3 regions of the Nocardioides conyzicola genome follow, and region 2 is predicted to be linked to each of the others. Evidence: riboswitches for the same ligand, from Rfam matches in the RefSeq annotation. Region 2 holds a riboswitch; each other region holds the start of a gene.

Region 1 (6,276 bases), on a different contig from region 2:
GGAGGAGGTTGCGCAGGTGCTCCATGGTGTTTCCCTTCAAGTTCGCACCGGGCCGGTGGGGGTACCGGTTCTGCCGGTCCGGGGCTCGCCCCGATGAAGGGAATGCTCGTCCTCCCAGAGGTCGTGCGGGATCGGGTGATGGTCTCGACCGGAGTAGCCCGTTCGGGCCATGCGGCCCCGCCGAAGGTCCAACCGCTGGGCAGCCGCGCTCAGTAGTCCCGTTGGGCGAGCTGCCGGGCGATGGCGATCCGGGTCAGGTTGGTCGGGTGGGACCCGAACCACAGCTGCGAGAGCCACGGCGGCGTCGGGTCGCCGAGCGACCGGAGGGCGAGCTGCCGCTGCACGGCCTCGAAGGCGTCGGCGTCCCGGGTCGTCTCGAGCGCGTCGACGTCGGCCCGGGTCTCGATCTGGCGGCTGATCGCGTTCTGGATCGGCGAGGAGAGCAGGGAGCCGACCGCGAACAGCGCGAGCACGAGCGGCACGACGGCCGGCTCCCGCATCCGCGGTCGGCCGCCACCGGCGAGCGCGCCGACGACCAACGCCAGCAGGCCGACCCCGAAGACCGCACCGGCGGCGCCGATCAGCGAGCCGGTGAGCACGTCGTCGTGCTTGGCGTGCCCCAGCTCGTGGGCCACCACCGACAGCGCCTGGTCCTGGGGCACGTCGTTGACCAGGTTGTCGTAGAGCACGACCCGGCGGGTGCCGCCGAAGCCCGACACGTAGGCGTTGAGGGTCGTCGTACGCCGTGATGCGTCCGCGACCAGCACGTCGTCGACCGGGACGCCCTCGCGGTCGGCGAGGGCGAGGACCTGCGTGCGCAGGGGGCCGTCCGGCAGCGAGGTGAAGTTGTTGAAGATCGGCTCTACCAGCAGCGGGTAGACGAACGACCCGAGCAGCACCAGTGCGCCCATCAGCGCCGCCGCGACCGCGGGCCACGACCGCTCCCACCGCCGGGCACAGCCGATCAGCACGATCAGCAGGACCGACATCGCGACGATCTGCACCACCTCGGTGCGGACCAGGTCGGCCGCGAAGCCGCCCCAGCCCTGGTTGCTGAGCCCGTTGGCGAGCACGTGGCGTCGCATCAGCACGGCGAACGGCAGCGTGATGACGCGCCCGACGACCACGACCGCGGCGACCGCCAGCACGACGCGGACCCACCACCAGCCCGGCAGCCGGCCGACCAGCCGCCGGCCCCACCGGCTGAAGCCGAGGACGCAGGACACGACGAGCGAGACCGCCAGCGAGCTCCAGCTCCACACCCGCGCCCAGCGCGAGTAGTCCTCGGCGCGCGCGATCTGCTCGGCACTGAAGACCGACGACGCCGCCACCGGGTCGGGCGTCCCGCCGGGGACCGGGTGCCACGGCACCAGGAGGACGGCGAGGAGGACGAAGCAGAGGCCCCCGACGGCGGTGACGACCAGGGCGACGCGGCGGTCCGGGCTGCTCACTGCGTCATCACCGGGCCAAGCCTGCCAGGAGGGTCCGCCACTGCGCGGTCAGCTGCGCCACGGACACGCCCGCCTCGGCCTGCAGGGCGGCGCCGACGGGCTGGCCGCCGTCGACAGCCCGGTAGAACGCGACCAGCGCCGGCTCGCCGTACCGCTGGGCGATCAGCCGGCACGCGAGCCAGGCGCTCTCGTACGTCGCGCCCAGCTTCGGCGTTCGCGTCCCGAAGGCCGCGGCGTCCGGCAGGGTGCGGGGCGGACCGCTCTTGCGGACGGCGGCGATGATCTGGGCGGCCGAGCGGTCGACCGGCAGGTCGACGTCGCGCAGCGCGACGTAGTCGGCGAATCCCTCCAGCAGCCACAGCGGGGTGCGGCTGTCCCAGGCCCCGGCGGCCACGTGGGTGGCCTCGTGGCTCATCACCACCTGGGCACCGGTGTGTCGCAGGCTGCCGAAGACCTCGGGGTTGGCGAAGACGTGGACGGGTGCGTCCGGCGCCGTCGAGCCGTCCGCGGACGTCGTCACCGCGGCGATCTGGTCGTAGTCGCCCGGGTCCGCTCCCAGGGCCTGCTCGAGCGCCCTGGCCGAGGCCGGCACCTCGACGACCAGGCCGCGACGCCAGCCGGGCAGCACCTTGCGGACGACCGGCACGGCGGCCCGCGCCCGGGCGGCGTAGCGGTCGGCGTCCGCCGCGCTGCCCGCGACGAGCACCAGCGTGGACGACGTACGGCGGACCTCGACCGGGCCGGACAGCCAGACCGGCGACACCCGGTCGTCGCCGCCGAAGCCGGTCAGCGCGACCCGGTCGCCGTCGTCGACCAGCTGCGCCGAGATCTCGGCACGGGCCGAGACGGTGTCGAACCCGCGGAACCGCCAGGTCGCGTCGACCGCCGCGCTCCACGCGCCGTCCGAGGACGGGGCGCCGTCGTCGTCGACGTAGCGCAGCGAGAAGTCGACGACGTGGAGCGCCTGCGCGTTGGCCACCAGGGCGGCGAGCCGGTCGCCCGCGTCCGCGTCGTCGCCGGGCGCGAGCTCGCGGGCCGCGTCCCGGTCACCGTCGCGGACGGCGGTCTCGAGCTCGGCCAGGGTGGTGACGGCGAGCGTCGGCTCGACGCTCGCCCGCGCGGCGTGCGGCGCCGGCGCGACGTAGGTGTCGTCCCGGGTCAGCGACCAGGCCAGCAGGCCCGACGCGACCAGCAGGCACAGCGAAAGGCCGGCCACCCACCATCGGGGGCGACCGGCCTTCGCGCGCTGGTCGAGGCTGCTCACCTCGGCATTCTGACGGGTGACTCCTAGCCGGGTCGCACGGCGCCGACGTACGGCATCGCGTGCAGGCTGGTGACCTTGACGCCGGCGCTCGGGTTCTCGGCGTTCACGATCATGCCGTTGCCGATGTACATCCCGACGTGGCTGATCGGGCTGTAGTAGAAGACCAGGTCGCCCGGCTGCAGGTCGGCCTCGGCGATGTGCGGGCCGGTGCCGTACTGGGCGCTCGACGAGTGCGGGAGGCCGACGCCGGCCTGGGCCCACGCCATCATGGTCAGGCCCGAGCAGTCGAAGGCGTTGGGGCCGGCGGCGCCGTAGACGTAGGCCTTGCCGACCTGGGCCATCGCGTACTGGACGGCGGCGGCGGCGCGACCGGACGCGGGGACGTCGGACGGGACCCGGACGACGCCGCGCGAGAGCATCTCCTCGCGCTCCTTGTCCTTCAGGTCGCCGAGGACGGCCTTGGCCTCCGCCAGCTTCTTGTCGACGATCGCCTTCTCGTCGGCGAGCTTCTTCTCGGTCGCGGCGACCTCGGCGGCACGCTTCTGCGTGGCCGTCTGCCGGATCCCGAGCTCGTCGGCGGCGGTGGCGTACTTGTCGAACAGCTGCGACTGGAGGTCGTTGAAGGCCGACATCGTCGAGAGCTGTGCGAGGAAGGACTGCGGGTCGTCGGAGACGACGACCTGGCCGACGGTCGAGAGGGCCTCGCCCTCGTACTGGCGGATGATCGAGTCCTGGACCTGGCCGCGGACCTCGTCGAACGCGGCGTCCTGCCGGTCCTGGTCGGCCTGCAGCGAGTCCAGGTCGCCCTGGAGCTGACGCAGCTCGAGCTTGGCGTCGTTGTAGCGCTCCTGCGCCTGCTCGGCCTGGTGGTAGAGGTGGTCGACCCGCTTCTGGACGGTGTCGATGTCCGGGTCGGCCTGAGCGGGGCTGGACGGCATGAAGCCGACAGCGGCGATCATGGCGCAACCCGAGAGCATGGTGATGAGGCGCTTCCGGCTCTTCTGCACGAGCAGGAGTTCTCCCTTGTACGTCGTACGCCTACCGGGTGAGCTGACGGATTCGGGCACGACATTTGCCCTACCCCGCTCGGGTGCCGGCACGTGTGCCGCCGCCTTCGCGGGGATTCACCCCTGGCAGCGGGCTGGCCCGCCACCGATGGTTCCCCGGCTCCAGGCTCCCCGACAGGTCGGCGAGCCCGAACTCAGCGCGGTGGCCGCGCCGATCCGTGTGATCAGCGTCGTCGGCCACCTGAAGGGCCGAGGCTAGTCGGAGTCGGTCGAACCGACCAAACTTTCAACAGCCGGCGCGCCGTCTTTTTACGGTGAGTTTGTGCACGCCCCGTCCGAATCCAGACGCGCGACGTCACACACGTCACACCCGTCACAGCAGCACCAGAACCGGTCAGGCCGACTCCATGTGCGGCGGGTCGACCGAGCGGACCAGCCGCAGGGGCGGCACCAGGCCGCTCTCGGCCAGGACGTCGAGCGCGCGCTGCTCGTCGTCGTCGAAGGTGAGCTCGGGCGGTGGGCCGAGCAGCACGGTGACCACACAGTCGTGGCAGTGCAGCCCGCGCACCTCGCAGGTGTCGCAGTCGATTCTCGTGGTCATGCCTGGAACGGTGACAGGGACCACCGACAACGGCTCCGGCCGCGTGTCGCGCTCAGCGGGAGAGCAGGGCGAGGAGGGCGTCGGGGTCGACGACCCGGGCGCCGTCGCGGGCCACGTCGTCGGCGACCGCCCGGTCGGCGGTGACGACGAGGACGACCCGGCCGGTGGGTTCCACGGCGACCAGGTCGCGGATCACGTCGTCGGCGATCACGCCGCGCGGGCTGTAGAGCACGCGGACACCTCGCGGTGCCACCACCGGCGGCCGGTGGTCGGTCTCGGCGGCGTCGAAGACGACCGTCGTCTCCGCGCCGGTCCGGGCGACCAGCGCGGCCAGCCCGGCCGCGAGCCGGTTGCGCTGGGCCTCCAGCGACGAGCTCGGCCAGGCACGCTTGCTGACGTTGTAGCCGTCGACGACCAGGCGGGCGCGAGGCATCGCAAGGTACTGCTCCAGCAGCGCCGTGCTCGCGCCGCCCAGGGCACCGGCCGAGCTCGGGGTCCGCATGCCCGCCTCCGCGACGTCCGCCGCGACCCGGTCGGCGGGCACGCCGTCGACGGTCGGCAGCGCCAGCTCGCGGCGCAGACCGGTGGCCGCGTCGATCACGGTCTCGAGGAGCAGGCGGGCGCGCACCGACGCCTCGTCACGCTCCGTCCGCGCGTCGCGACGGGCCTGGACGCCGACGGCGTCGTACTCCTCCACCCGGCCGCGCAGCTGCCGGTTCTCCTTCTCGAGAGCGGCGACCCGGGTCTCGGCGTCGGCCCTCGCCTGGGCGAGCTCCGCCTCGACCCGCTCGGCGAGCGCCCGCGCCTCCCGCTCGGCGGACCGGGCTTCGCCCAGGCGGCGCCGCAGGCCCGCGTGCTCGGCCTGGTGCTCGGTGCGGAGCGTCTCCTCCCGGGTCTGCTGGGCCGCGCGCAGCTCGCGCACCGTCTGCTCGGCGTCGGAGAGGCGCTTGCGCAGCCGCTCCAGCTCACGGTCCCGCCCGTCGCCGGCTGCGGCCGCCTCCTCGATCCGGGCGAGCCGCGCGGCGACGACCTCCGTCCACCCCTCGGGCCGGGTCAGCCACAGGCGCGCGGTCACCGCGACGTCGTCGGCGTCGTCGGGCTCGGCGCGGCCCGCGACCTGGACGGCGATCCGCTCCCGCACCTCGTCGTCGGCCAGCGCCTCGGTGATGGCGCTCGCGCCGAGGCGCGCCCGGCGGGCGGGGGCGAACGACGCCACCCGGCGTACGGCGGGAGGCAGCGTGGGCACGTCGGGCAGCACGTCGGAGACCTGGGCGACGATGCGGGTGCGGACCGGCTCGGGGAGCCCTGCCAGGGACAGGGGGCCAAGCACGGGAGGCTCGGGGGCGGACATGGCGTGCTCCGTCAGCTCGCCTCGGGGTCGACGCCCGCGGGCTCGTACCGGGCCACGAGCTCGATCGCGTCCGAGCGGCCGCACCAGCGGCAGGTCACCTGCTCGACCGACTCGGCGCGCAGCTCGGTCTCCTCCACACGGTGCTCGCCGGCGAGGTCGAAGTGCCAGAACTCGGTCGTACGCCGGCTGCGGGTGACGTCGAAGCGGGTGAGGTTGCCGCAGCCGGCGCAACGCCAGCGCTGCCCGTCGTCGGGGATGGTCGTCGCCATCGCTCCTCCTCGACCCGTCGTTCGTCGGCCCCACCCTACGGCTGGGGTCCGCGCGGCGCCGCCGGATTGTCGGTGGCCGCCTCTAGCGTCGACGACATGAGTGGTGGGGAGGTCCGGGGCTGGGAGGCACAGCGCAGCTTCGACGAGCTCGGGCGCCCGCTGCGCGACATCACCTTCTGCGTCGTCGACCTCGAGACCACCGGCGGCTCGGCCGAGGGCGGGTCGATGATCACCGAGATCGGCGCGGTCAAGGTGCGCGGCGGAGAGGTGCTCGGCGAGTTCCAGACCCTGGTCAACCCGCGCACGGACATCCCGGCGTTCATCGCCGTGCTC
Region 2 (6,276 bases):
GTCAGCCGTGACAAGGCCAAGGCGGTGCGCTTCGTCGTGAAGTGAGAGTGAGGCCGAGCAGGGTCGTGGTCCGCTTGAAGTCGTCGGCGTTGCTGGTCCCTGGTCGCCGGGTCGAGGGAGCCGACTTCTGCCGATCGGTGAACACGGGCGGGGTCCGGGAGGGAGTCTGTGACGGAACCCTCGGCCCTCACCACGCTGTCTCGGGAGGACGGACCATGCGACTCGGCGTACGACGTGCCGCGACCTGCGCGCTCACGCTCACCTGCATCGGCCTGCTCGCCGGCGCCTCGCAGTCCGCGACACCGCACGCGCGGGGACCGCTGACGTCGGTCACCGAGGTGTGGCAGAAGGCGGAGCACGCGTACGACGAGAACCCGTCGAACCCGCTGGCCGACCGCGTGTGGGGCGTCTACCAGGGCCCGCAGGACCAGGTCTCCGGGCCGTTCCTCTCGTCGCACGGGACCCGGCAGGCGCTGCTCTCCAAGATCGGGCTCCGGCCGAGGACCAAGTGGTACGGCGCGTTCGTCGCTGACGACAGGATCCGCTCCACCGTCCAGAGCTACATCGCGACGTCTCAGGCGGGCGACCCGGACAAGCTCGTCCAGATCGCGGTCTTCCGGATGAAGCCGTGGGAGCAGGAGGCGTGCGAGCGGCGCTCGACGCCGGCGGAGAAGCGCAGCTACCGGCGTTGGATCAACCAGCTGGCCGCCGGGATCGCGGGCACCCCGATGCTCGTCGTGATGCAGCCGGACGGGCCGTTCCTGTGGTGCACGCCGGACAAGGGGGCGAAGTCGAAGCTGCTGACGTGGGCCACGCAGAAGCTGTCGGCGCTGTCCCGCACCAGCGTCTACATCGATGCCGGGGCCGCGGACTGGTGCGAGAACGGCGCCGGCGCCGACCCCGAGCGCTGTGCCCAGATCCTCGAGCGGACCGGCATCGAGTACGCCCGCGGCTTCGCGCTCGACTCGACCCACTACACGGGGCCGGCCGACAACATCGAGCACGGGGCGAGGATCGCGGCCGCCCTCCAGCGTGACGGGTACGGCGTCAAGCACTTCATCATCGACACCGCCAAGAGCGGCCGTCCGACGATGTGGGAGGACATGGTCCCCGCGACCAAGAAGGACCTCAAGGACAACGCCCGGGTCTGCAAGACCCAGGTCCAGACCCGCTGCGTCACGCTCGGCATCCCGCCGACCGTCCGCACGGCCGATCCGAAGTGGCTGCTGTCGTCCGACGACCGGGCGCTGGCGAGGAGGTACGTCGACGGGTTCGTGTGGTTCGGGCGCCCCTGGCTCTACAACCAGGCGGACCCCTTCGTGCTGAAGCGGGCGCTCACGATGGCCAGGTCGACGCCGTACCCGGGACCGCTGATCACGGTGCCCTGAGCTCGCGACTCAGGCGATGGCCTGCGTCCCGACCAGGGCGGTGACCGCCGAGGTCAGCACGGTCGTGGCGACGATGAAGCCCGCGGTGGCGACGAGGCCGACCAGTCGGCGCGCGCGGGATCCGTCGCGGGGGAAGACCACGGCGCGGACCCGGGAGAGCCCGCGGCCCAGGAGGCCGAGCGCGTGCCGCGCCCAGTCGTACTCGAGCGCGAGCAGGGCGAAGCCGAGCGCGATCACGACGAGCCCGGGACCGGGCAGCACCAGCATCGCGACGCCGGCGGCGATGACCAGCGGACCGCCCACCGTCACCATGACCTTCACCACAACGGCCCGGACGGGACCGGCGTCCGACCACGCCTCGATGCGGGTCAGCAGAGCGTGGGCACGCGGCGAGAGAGAGTGATCGGTCACGCCTCAGGGTCCCAGCCCGGTCTGAGAGCCGACTGAGCGAGCTTGAGTCGAGCCGCGTCGCCGCCTACGGTCGTCGGGTCCCGGCACCCCGGGGCCACCCGCAGGCCACGCCGAGCCCCGTCCGGTCGCGAGTGACACGAACACCGAGGACGGGGACGGGGGACCCAGGTCTCCGGGTCGTCGTACGACGTCCCTCGGGGTGCAGCCGCCACGTGCGGCCGGGCAGTCTCCGCCCGAACCCGACAGCTAACTCCGCAGGCGTCGAGGAGAAACCATGCGCATGCGCACTCTCGTGTCCACGGCTGCCCTGACGGCGGCCACCCTCGTCCCGGTCGTCGCGATGGACGGTCCCGCCCACGCGGCGCCCATGCGGAAGTGGGACCGGATCGCCCACTGCGAGTCCGGCGGCCGCTGGCACATCAACACCGGCAACGGCTACTTCGGCGGCCTGCAGATCAGCAAGAGCACCTGGAACGCGTACGGCGGCCGGAAGTTCGCCCGCTACCCGCACGGCGCGACCAAGCGGGAGCAGATCCGCGTCGCCGAGCGGATCAAGAACGGCCAGGGCTGGGGCGCCTGGCCCAGCTGCGCCTGAGCGAGGTCGGTCCGCCTGCGCTCAACCGCGCAGGCGGGCCATCCACTCCTCCACCTCGGTGGAGGTGCGGGGCAGCGCGGCCGAGAGGTTGGTCGACCCGTCGGCCGTGACGAGGAGGTCGTCCTCGATCCGGATGCCGATGCCGCGCAGCTCCTCCGGCACCAGGAGGTCGTCCTCCTGGAAGTACAGGCCGGGCTCGACCGTGAGCACCATGCCCTCGGCCAGCGTGCCCTCGGCGTACGACTCGGGTGCGGCCTGGCCGCAGTCGTGCACGTCCATGCCGAGCATGTGGCTGGTGCCGTGCAGGGTCCAGCGCGCGTAGACGCGGCTCTCCGGGTCGAGGGCCTCCTCGGCGGAGACGGGCAGCAGCTTGAGGTCCTCGAGCCCGTGGGCGAGCACCTCCATCGCCGCGTTGTGGCCCGCCCGGAAGATCTCGCCCGGCTTGAGCGCCTCGATGCCGGCCTGCTGGGCGGCGTACACGAGGTCGTAGAGCTCACGCTGCAGCGCGGTGAAGGTGCCGTCGACGGGCAGCGTGCGGGTGACGTCGGCGGTGTAGAGCGAGGTGTTCTCGACGCCCATGTCGAGCAGCACGAGCTCGCCCGGGGTGATCGGACCGGTGTTGTCGATCCAGTGCAGCGTGGTGGCGTGCTTGCCGCCGCCGACGATCGAGTCGTAGCCGATGTCGTTGCCCATCGCGCGGGCCCGGCGGAAGAAGGTGCCCTCGACCCAGCGCTCGCCGTACTCCAGCGCGCGGTCCCACTCGCGGACCACGTCCTCGAAGCCGAGCGTGGTGATGTCGCACGCCTCCTGCAGCTGCGCGACCTCCCACGGGTCCTTGATCAGCCGGAGCTCGGACGCGACGCGCGCGAGCTCGGGGTCGGTGGTGAGGTCGCGGGTCTTGCGGTCACCGTCGGCGGACGGGAGGTCGTCGAGGTGGCGGACCTCCAGGCCGAGCGAGTCCGACATCTCCTTCAGCGACGGGCGGCGGCCGGCCCAGAGCTCGCCGTACTGCCGGTCGCGGAAGAACTCGTCGGTGTCACGCGACGAGCGCGGCCGTGCGTAGAGGACGGCCTCGCCGTCGTCGATGACCAGGACGGCGTCGCTCGTCTGGTTGCCGGAGAAGTAGGTGTGGGCGGTGTCGGGACGGAAGCGGTAGTCGGTGTCGTAGGCGCGGACCTTGAAGCCGCCGGCCGGCAGCACCAGCCGCTCGCCCGGGAACGCCTCGGCGAGCCGGGCCCGTCGCCGGGCGGCCGGACCGGCGACCGGGGCGACGGGGAGGTCGAGCTCCCGCTCGCCCCAGCCCTCGCGCATGAAAGCGGCGTACGCCGCCGGGACGGCCGGGTCGTGCGACTCGATCTTGGGCTCGGTGCCGGTCTCGTTCTCGCTCACACGGCCACTGTACGCCGCGTTTCCGGCCTGCCCGGCGAGCCCCGATAGGCTGCCGCCCATGCCCGGAACCCGCCGCGTCAGCGCCGCATCGTCGGTCGCGTTCACGGTCGTGGTGACGGTCCTGGTGCTCGTCGGAGCGCTCGTCATCCTCGCGATCGTCGCCTTCTCCGGCGCCCCCACCAGCATCGCGCTGGCGACCCTGCTCGCCGCCGTACCGGTCGGCCCGATCGTCGCGTGCTACCTGTGGCTGGACCGCTACGAGCCGGAGCCACGGATGCTGCTGGCGTCCGGCCTGCTGTGGGGCGGCTTCGTCGCCACCGCCGCGGCGATCCTGCTGCAGGGCATCGGCGGCGTGGTCGCGGGCTTCACGGAGCGCCAGACGCTCGAGGTGGTCGCCCCGGTGACGGAGGAGGCCTGCAAGGGGCTCTTCCTGCTGCTGCTCCTGTGGTGGCGCCGCGCCGAGCTCGACGGCGTCCTCGACGGCATCGTGTACGCCGGGATGGTCGGCGTCGGCTTCGCGTTCACCGAGAACATCTTCTACCTGGCCGCGGCGTACAACGGCACCGACGGTCTAGGCCCCGGCGGCACCGAGGCCGTGACGTCGACCTTCGTGCTGCGCTGCCTGATCAGCCCGTTCGCGCACCCGCTCTTCACGACGTTCACCGGCATCGGGGTCGGACTCGCGGTCAGTGCGCGCAGCGGGCTCGGTCGCGTGCTGTGGCCGCTCGCGGGCTACGCCTGCGCCGTGACCGCCCACGCCGTGTGGAACGCGTCGACGGCGTACGGCTTCGGGCACTTCGCGCTCGCGTACGGCGTGATCATGGCGCCCGCCCTCGTCGCGGTGGTCAGCCTGGCGGTCTGGTCGCGGCGCTCCGAGCGCCGGATGCTGGCCTCCGCCCTCTCCGACGCGGCCTCCCGCGGACTGGTCCCGGCGACCGACATCGGATGGGTCGTGGACCTCTCCGCGCGTCGGCGCAGCCGTGCCTACGCCCGCCAGCTCGGGGGCCGCGCCGGCGAACGCGCCATGCGCGACTACCAGCAGGCGACCATCGAGCTCGGGTTCCTCCACTACCGTTACCTGCGAGGCACGCCGCCGCCCGACTACGCGGCCCGCGGCCAACAGTTCCTCCAGAGGATCGACGCGCTCCGTCCGTCGATCGCGTTCCCCGGACAGGTGGTTCCGACAAGATGACGGTCGCTCCCGACCACGACTCGCGGATGCTCACGGCGCTCGTGCAGCTGCACGACGCGCTGCGGGCCGCGCCGCTGACGCTGGACGTCCCGGGTGCGGTCGAGCTCCGTGCGGCCCGGCAGCAGCTGATCAGCCAGCTCGAGGACTACGTGCTGCCCCGTCAGATGACGGTGGAGGCGCCGCTGCTCGCGGTGGTCGGGGGCTCGACCGGCTCGGGCAAGTCGACCCTGGTCAACTCGATCGTCGGCCGCCGGGTGACCGCTCCCGGCCTGCTCCGCCCGACGACCCGGTCGGCCGTCCTGGTCCACCACCCCGACGACGCGAAGTGGTTCGGCCAGGACCGGCTGCTGCCCGACCTGGTCCGGGTCACCGAGGCGACCGACGACCGGCACTCGCTCCAGCTCGTGCCCTCGGACACGATCCCGCCGGGCCTGGCCCTGCTGGACGCCCCCGACGTCGACTCGGTGGAGGAGGGCAACCGCCTCCTCGCGGCCCAGCTGCTCGCGGCCGCCGACCTGTGGCTGTTCGTCACCTCCGCGGCGCGCTACTCCGACCAGGTCCCGTGGCAGCACCTCAAGGTGGCCGCCGAGCGCTCCACCTCGGTCGCGATCGTCCTCGACCGCACCCCCGCCGACGCCGTACGCACCGTGGCAGCGCACCTCGCCCGGATGCTCGCGAGCCGCGGCCTGAAGGACTCGCCGCTCTTCACCGTCGCCGAGGCGCCCGTGTCCGAGGAGGGCCTGCTCGATGCGCGCGTGGTCGCCGACGTGCGTGCCTGGCTCGTCTCGCTGGCCGAGGACCCGGGCGCGCGCTCGGCCGTCGTCCGCCAGACCCTCGACGGCACGGTGCGCTCCCTGGCCCGCCAGGCGCACGGTCTCGCCGACGCCCTCGCCCAGCAGCTCGAAGCCGCGGACGCGCTCCGGCAGGCGGCCGTCACGGCGTACGCCGACGCGGGGGAGCGGGCCGTGGTCGCGGCGACCGACGGGTCCCTGCTGCGCGGTGAGGTCGCCGTGCGCTGGCGCGAGTTCGCGGGCAACGGCGAGCTGCTGCGCTCGCTCGAGGGGCGCGTCGGCCTGATCCGCGACCGCCTCGTCAACGCCGTCAAGGGCTCCGGCCAGCAGGCCGAGCGGGTCTCGGTGGCGATCGAGTCGGCGGTCGAGCTGATGGTGGTCGACCACGCGGAGGACGCCGCCACCGCCACCGCCGCCGCGTGGGCGGAGCTCGGCACGGCCGGCCCCCTCCTCGGCGACGCCGACGACCTCGGCCGCGCGTCCGGCAGCCTGCGCCGCAGCGTCGAGGGC
Region 3 (6,276 bases), 120 kb from region 2:
GGGCTCACCGTGGATCTTCTTCATCGTGGCGGCCGACTTGGTGAAGGTCGCCTCGAGCTGGTCGGCCTCGATGCGCGCCTTCTCCTCCTGCTCGGCGAACGCCTTCGCGAAGGCCTTCTGGTCGGCCTTGCTCTTGGCCTCCTTCGCCAGCTGGGTGTCGTCCGCGTCGCCGGGGGCGGTGTACGGCGTCGGCTGGTCCATGTCCTGCATGGTCGCGGCCGCCTGCTGGGCGACGTGCATCGCAGCACCGGCGTCGACCAGGGCCTGGACGGCGTCCTTGAGTACCACGGACTTCGCGGACATGGCAGCAGCGGAGCGCTGGAACGCCGCGTCGACGGCCGGCCCCGTCTCGCCGCCGATCGCCCACTTGACCGTGCCGGAGGCCTGGGAGAGGTAGGTGCTCACCGTCTCCAGGATGTCCCGGCAGCGGCTCCACTCGATGGCGGCGTTGTTGACGACAGCGGGGTCGGTGCCGAGGACCGCCTTGTTGAGGCGCTCGACCTGGGGTCCCTTCACCATCAGTGGTTCCCCCCGCCGTGACCGTGGAAGTTGTCGGAGTTCAGGTGCGAGCCGGCGGCGGCGAGCTCGGCCTTGCGGCTCGGCGTCAGGTCGGCGGCGGCCTGCAGGTCCTGCTCGGTGAGGTTCTTGGAGAACTGGCTGAGGTTCTCGGCGTAGACCTGGAGGCCGACCACCATGTCGTTGAGGGCGTCGACCACGTGCTGATGAGCGACACCGGTGTGGTGGTCGAGCAGGGCGCCCGGCTCGGATCCGCCGAAGACACCGGACACGTTCGGGGGCTGCCCCTTCTGGATGTGGCTTGCATGCTCTTCCAGAATGTCTCGGCACGAGTTCACCAGGGCTTCTGGCAGCCCCAGCATCGTCAGCACGTCCAGCGGTCCCATGGTCATGACCTTCCCCCGATGAAGAGTCCCTACGCTCCGTCGAGCGCTCGTACGAGGACCTCCCCGCGAACGACGCCGGCAAAACCTCTGGAGCGGCACCAACTCCGGAGACGTTTCGCGGCCCTCGGGCGCGGTTAAGGTTCAGCCGTACGTTCTCGGACCTCAGGAGGCCTTCGTGTCCCGCTTGGCCACCGCTGCCGCGCTCGCCGGTCTCGTGCTCGCCCTCACCGGGTGCAACGGCTCCGATCCCGAGGCGGACCCGACCACGAGCCCGTCCTCGTCGGCCGCCTCCCCCTCCGACAGCGGGTCCACCGACCCGTCGGAGAGCAGCTCCCCGACGGTCCCAGCGGCGACCGGGCCCCTGCTCAAGATGCCCAACGCCACGATGAACGCGCCGAAGGGCTACAAGAAGCTGGCCGGCTTCGCCGACTTCACGACCGAGGCCAACCCGAGCGACGGCACGTTCGGCGCGGTCCGCCTGAGCTCACTGGAGTACGCCGGGCCGACACTTCCCCTCGACCTGCAGGTGAAGGCGGTGCTGAAGGTCGCGACCTCCAAGATGACGCGCCAGGACAACATCGAGATCGATGGGGTCGAGCTCTGGCACCTCCGCGGCTCCACCGGCTACAGCAGCGTGGACGAGTACGGCGTCCGCAACGACGGCTACGAGACGAGCATCGACTTCGAGTTCCAGAAGGGCACCCCGGCGTCCACGCGCGACAAGGTCATCGCCGAGAGCCTGGCGTCCTTCACCTGGCGCTGACCCCCCCGGCCGCTCAGCGGCCGCGCAGGGTGCCCGGGAACCACGAGCTCGTCCACACCCGGTCGGTGCGCACCCGCGTGCCGGAGTACGGCGCGTGCAGCACCAGCCGGCGACCGTGGCTCCAGCCCGCGAAGACGCCCACGTGGTAGACGCCGCCGCCGTCGGTGAAGAACATCAGGTCGCCGCGCTTCATGGCGGCGCGCGAGATGTGGCGGGCGAAGTGGGCCTGCGCCGAGGACGTCCGCGGGATGTGGGAGAAGCCGGCCCGGCGGAAGCTGAAGTAGGTCAGGCCGGAGCAGTCGAAGCGGTTCGGCCCGGCGGCGCCGTACGCGTAGGGGTCGCCCTTCTGGGCGATCGCGGTCCGCAGGCCGCGCTCCACGCGGGACAGGGCCGGCTTGTGGTGCCGGGCCTTCGCGGAGGTCCTCGTGGTGGCGTGCGCGGCTGCCGTCGCGGCGTGGGCGTCGGAGACGGGCGCCGAGGTGAGCAGGCCGATGGCGAGGGCGCCGCTGAGGGCGACCCGGGCGCCCGTGCGGCCGCAGACGCGGGCAAGGGTGGGCAGGGCAAGAGACATAACGTGGTTTCCTTCCCACGCCTGCGAGGTGAGCTGTCGGGTTCGGGCAGGAAGGTGCCCGGCCGCCAGAAGGCGGCTTCACCCCAAGCGGCCGAGGCCGCAGAAGTGGTTCCCCCGTCCCTACCCGTGCTGGATGTTCTGTCGTCGATCGGTCCGAGTGTCCGACCTGGCGGACCGGTTCCGTGAGCGGGTAGGGCTCGGCGTACTCGGGAACCGGTGGGTGCTGGTGCAATCGTCAACGACACTAGCCAGCGAAAGTCATGTAGCCCAATCCACAATCCCCCGGGAGCGTGGCGCAGCCCACATCTCCCGCGTGGAACCGGGCCCGGATTGGACGCAGGTCACACCCGATCAGTCCAGCATCCGGCCGTCCTCGAGGCGGATGACGCGGTGCGCGACCTCCCACACCCGCTGGTCGTGGGTGGCCACGAGGACCGCCGAACCGGCCCGCGCGGCGTCCGCCAGGGTCCCGATCACCTGGTTGACGTGGTCGTCGTCCTGGTGGCCCGTGGGCTCGTCCAGCACCGCCAGCCGCGGCGCCAGGATCAGCGCCCGCGCGATCGCGACGCGCTGCTGCTCGCCCAGCGAGGTCTCGAGGACGCTGCGCCGGGCGAAGGCCGTCAGGTCGAGCGCCGCCGTGAGCCGCGCGAACGCCTCCCCCGGGTCGACCCCCGCCCGGTGCGCCGGCAGCGCGATGTTGTCCTCGACCGTGAGGCCGGCGAGCAGCCCGTGCTGCTGCGGCACCACGGCCACCAGCGACCAGTCGGCCGTCGCGGCGGTCGGCCTGCCGTCGAGGGTCGCCGAGCCGCGGTCGGGGCTCTCGATCCCGGCCGCGAGGTGGCACAGCGTGGACTTGCCCGACCCCGACGGACCGGCCAGCGCGACCAGCTCACCGGGCTCGACCCGCAGGGAGATGTCATGCAGCACCTCGACGCGGCGGTCGCCCACGCCGTACCCGTGGCCGATCCCGACCAGCTCGAGCGCGGTCACGACTCCCCCTCCGGAGCACGCAGGCGTACGCCGTCGGCGCCGATCTCGACGATGACCCGACGTGACGGGAAGAGGTCGAGCACTGCCGGAGGCAGCTGCAGGCGGCCGGTGGCGTCGATGACGCCCGTGGTGTCGCGGCGGGTGGTCTCGCTCGAGAGCACGCCGTGGCGCAGGCGGAGCAGGCGGTCGGCGCGGTGCATGATCCGCTCGTCGTGGCTGCTGATGACGACTGCCGCCCCGGCGGTCGCCGCGGCCAGCAGGGCGTCGACGACGAGGTCGGCGTTGGCGTGGTCGAGCTCGGCGGTCGGCTCGTCGGCCACGATCAGCGCGGGCGACCCGACGAGGGCGAGCGCCACGGCGAGACGCTGCTGCTCGCCGCCGGAGAGCGCGTAGGGGACGTGGTCGGCCCGGTGGGCCAGCCCGACCGCGGCGAGCGCCTCCGCGGGGTCGGCGGTCCGGGAGGCTCCGCGCCAGCCGGCGACCTGCCGGAGCTGGTCGTCGGCGCGCAGGTGCGGGAAGACGCCGAGCGCCGAGCGCTGCGGGACGAACCCGATCCGGCGGCGCCGCAGCTGGCGCAGGTCGCGGGTCGAGGCGGCTCCGATGTCGCTGCCCAGGACGGTCAGGGTCCCGGCGCTGGGCCGGTCCCGCGCGCCCAGCATGGTGAGCAGGCTGCTCTTGCCGGAGCCGGACGGGCCGGCCACGACGGTGAGTGCTCCGGGGTGCACCTCGAGCCCGATCCCGCGCAGCGCGTGCGTCTCCCCGGTCGCGGAGCGGAAGACCTTGACGAGGTCCTCGCAGCTCACGGCCGGGTCGGCGACGATCTCAACCTCCGGCACGAAGCACCTCCGCGGGGACGCGCCGGCGGGCCCGCCGAGCGCCGAGGATCCAGGCGAGCAGGACCGTCACGACCAGGACGACCAGCAGCAGGACGAGGTCGGCCACGCCCGGCCGCGGTCGGGTCAGCGGCGGGATCGTGGCGACGGCGTCGATGATCGTCGGCGCGAGGACCAGCCCCGCGCCGGCGAGGACTGCGGCCAGGACGGCCGTCGCGACGGCGTACCCCACCTCCCAGGCGCGGGCCCGGGCGAGCTCGCGGGAGGACCAGCCCATCCGGGCGAGGAGCACGTCGGAGACCGTGTCGCGGTCGGCCAGGCGGAGCGCCAGCACCAGGGCCCCCGCGAGGGCCAGGACCAGCATCACCACGCCCAGGGCGAGCACGTAGCCCGCGGCCCAGGTCGAGGCGACGAGACCGCTGGAGATCGCCTCCTCGGTGCCCGTGACCACGGTGCCGTCGGTCGACACCTGGGCGTCGGTCAGCGCGGCGCGCAGCTGGGCCGGCGGGTCCTGCGACCAGACCCAGGACGAGAAGGCGCCCGCCCGGTCGCTGGTCGCTCCGGGCCGGGCCGGGTTGACGCTCCGCGGCGCCAGGTGGAAGAACCTGCGGGTGCCGGCGATGACGGTCACGTCGCCGGTCTCGGTCTCGGATCCCGGGAACGCCTTGACGACGCCCACGACCTCGAACGGGATCTGGAACTCCGAGTTGAAGTCGAGGGTGCCCTGGTCGCCCGCCCGGTAGTGGGTGTTGCCGGCGAGCAGCACCTGCAGCCCGTGCCCTTTGCCATCGAGGCGCGGCAGCAGCTCTCGTCCGGTGTCCAGGTCGCCCGAGGCGCCCCAGTCGGCCACGCCGTCGAAGGTCGCGGGGTCGACGACCATCAACGGCTCGTCGCCGAAGTCGGGCGGGAGGGTGACCGAGCGCCGCCAGACGATCGAGGTGCCGGCGGCCGGAGGCGTCAGGAGGCCCTTCATCTTGTGGCCGCGGAAGTCCTCGGCGACCTCGATCGAGGTCGGCGCCCCCGACAGCGCCGCCGTCTTGTCGGCGACGCCCTCGTCGATGCCCCGGTGGACGGTGAGCGCGTAGGCGAACAGTCCGAGCGCGACCGCGACCACGGCCGTGAGGGAGGTGACCTCGCGCATCACCGTCCCGGTCCGCCGGGTCGCGAGCCAGCGCGAGCTGCCGGGCCGGGCTCGTCCGGGTCGCCGGGCACGCAGCCACGCGACCCCGCGGGCGACCAGCACCGCGACCGAGGCCGCGACCAGGACCGGGAACGCCATGGTCAACGGGGTCGACGTCCGGTCGGACACGTCGACGGTGAAGACGGCCGCGGCCACCACCACCGTGGCGGCCAGGAGCGCCGCGGTCCAGGGCACCGCCCGCCGCCCCCGGCCGAGCCGGGACAGCCGGTCGACGCGGTCGGTGGCCGCAGCGGCGAGAGCCGCGGTGGCCGCGACCAGGAGCAGCGCCCCGGCGGCCGCGAGCACACCGGTGACCACGTCCGAGGTGGCCACCGAGAGCGCCCCGTCGGTCGGCGGCCCGGCGGCCACGACGCCCAGGCAGGCCAGCCCGATGCCGGCGGGTACGGCGAGCAGGCAGACCAGCAGCACCTCGAGACCCGCGAGCAGGGCCACCTCGCCGGGTCGGAGGCCGAGACCCGAGGCCAGCAGCTGCTCGCGGCGCCGGCTGCGACCGAGGAGCACCCAGCCCGCGACGAGCAGCGCGGCGGCGAGCACCTGCCCGGCGACGGCGTACGGCCGGACCTGGTCGCGGGCGCTGTCGGCGGTGTGGTCCGCGTCGAAGACGATGTCCGGCAGGCCGGACGCGACCTGGAGCTCCGCTCCCCCAGGCTCGGCGTCGAGGAGGTAGCGGGCCAGGATCTGGGACTGGTCGTAGGCGTCGTCGGCGAGCCGCTGGACCTGCGTGACGGTGGTGGCCGCCTGGTCGGGGGTGATGTCGGGGTCCAGGCGGAGGTCGGCGAAGTAGATCGGCGCCTCGGTGGTCGCGACGATGAGGCGGTCGAAGGACCCGCGGCCGGCGATCGCGAGCGGCGTACCCGCACTGGGGTCGTCCGGGTCCGCGGGCAGGTACCACCGGTCGGCGTCGTCGGCATCGGCCAGCTGCACCGGCAGCGTCGAGCCGGACGCTGCCTCGTAGGTGCCGGCCAGGACGGTCTTGGTGAGCCGACCCCCTTCGGGCAGGAACGTCTGCTGCAGCC

Evidence for each region. A riboswitch is a leader RNA that binds a small molecule or an ion and turns the genes downstream of it on or off. The one in region 2 is predicted to bind cyclic di-AMP.
Region 1: another riboswitch for cyclic di-AMP. It lies ahead of ABEA34_RS23900 (C40 family peptidase); the one in region 2 lies ahead of ABEA34_RS04990 (transglycosylase family protein).
Region 3: another riboswitch for cyclic di-AMP. It lies ahead of ABEA34_RS05625 (C40 family peptidase); the one in region 2 lies ahead of ABEA34_RS04990 (transglycosylase family protein).

What each region holds. Positions count from the first base shown of each region.
Region 1 is NZ_BAABKM010000005.1:459,109-465,384, forward strand. It holds gene ABEA34_RS23885 (Flp family type IVb pilin) at 1-25, opposite strand, end outside; gene ABEA34_RS23890 (M48 family metallopeptidase) at 210-1,451, opposite strand; gene ABEA34_RS23895 (hypothetical protein) at 1,459-2,715, opposite strand; gene ABEA34_RS23900 (C40 family peptidase) at 2,739-3,674, opposite strand; cyclic di-AMP (ydaO/yuaA leader) riboswitch at 3,736-3,917, opposite strand; gene ABEA34_RS23905 (hypothetical protein) at 4,117-4,323, opposite strand; gene ABEA34_RS23910 (NYN domain-containing protein) at 4,376-5,674, opposite strand; gene ABEA34_RS23915 (hypothetical protein) at 5,686-5,943, opposite strand; gene ABEA34_RS23920 (DEDD exonuclease domain-containing protein) at 6,040-6,276, shown strand, end outside.
Region 2 is NZ_BAABKM010000002.1:416,426-422,701, reverse strand. It holds gene ABEA34_RS05005 (Ig-like domain-containing protein) at 1-45, shown strand, start outside; gene ABEA34_RS05000 (glycoside hydrolase family 6 protein) at 216-1,388, shown strand; gene ABEA34_RS04995 (PGPGW domain-containing protein) at 1,398-1,799, opposite strand; cyclic di-AMP (ydaO/yuaA leader) riboswitch at 1,931-2,075, shown strand; gene ABEA34_RS04990 (transglycosylase family protein) at 2,074-2,394, shown strand; gene ABEA34_RS04985 (aminopeptidase P family protein) at 2,416-3,783, opposite strand; gene ABEA34_RS04980 (PrsW family intramembrane metalloprotease) at 3,842-4,975, shown strand; gene ABEA34_RS04975 (dynamin family protein) at 4,972-6,276, shown strand, end outside.
Region 3 is NZ_BAABKM010000002.1:533,576-539,851, forward strand. It holds gene ABEA34_RS05610 (hypothetical protein) at 1-519, opposite strand, end outside; gene ABEA34_RS05615 (hypothetical protein) at 519-788, opposite strand; gene ABEA34_RS05620 (hypothetical protein) at 1,078-1,665, shown strand; gene ABEA34_RS05625 (C40 family peptidase) at 1,679-2,236, opposite strand; cyclic di-AMP (ydaO/yuaA leader) riboswitch at 2,240-2,382, opposite strand; gene ABEA34_RS05630 (ABC transporter ATP-binding protein) at 2,588-3,226, opposite strand; gene ABEA34_RS05635 (ABC transporter ATP-binding protein) at 3,223-4,062, opposite strand; gene ABEA34_RS05640 (hypothetical protein) at 4,049-6,276, opposite strand, start outside.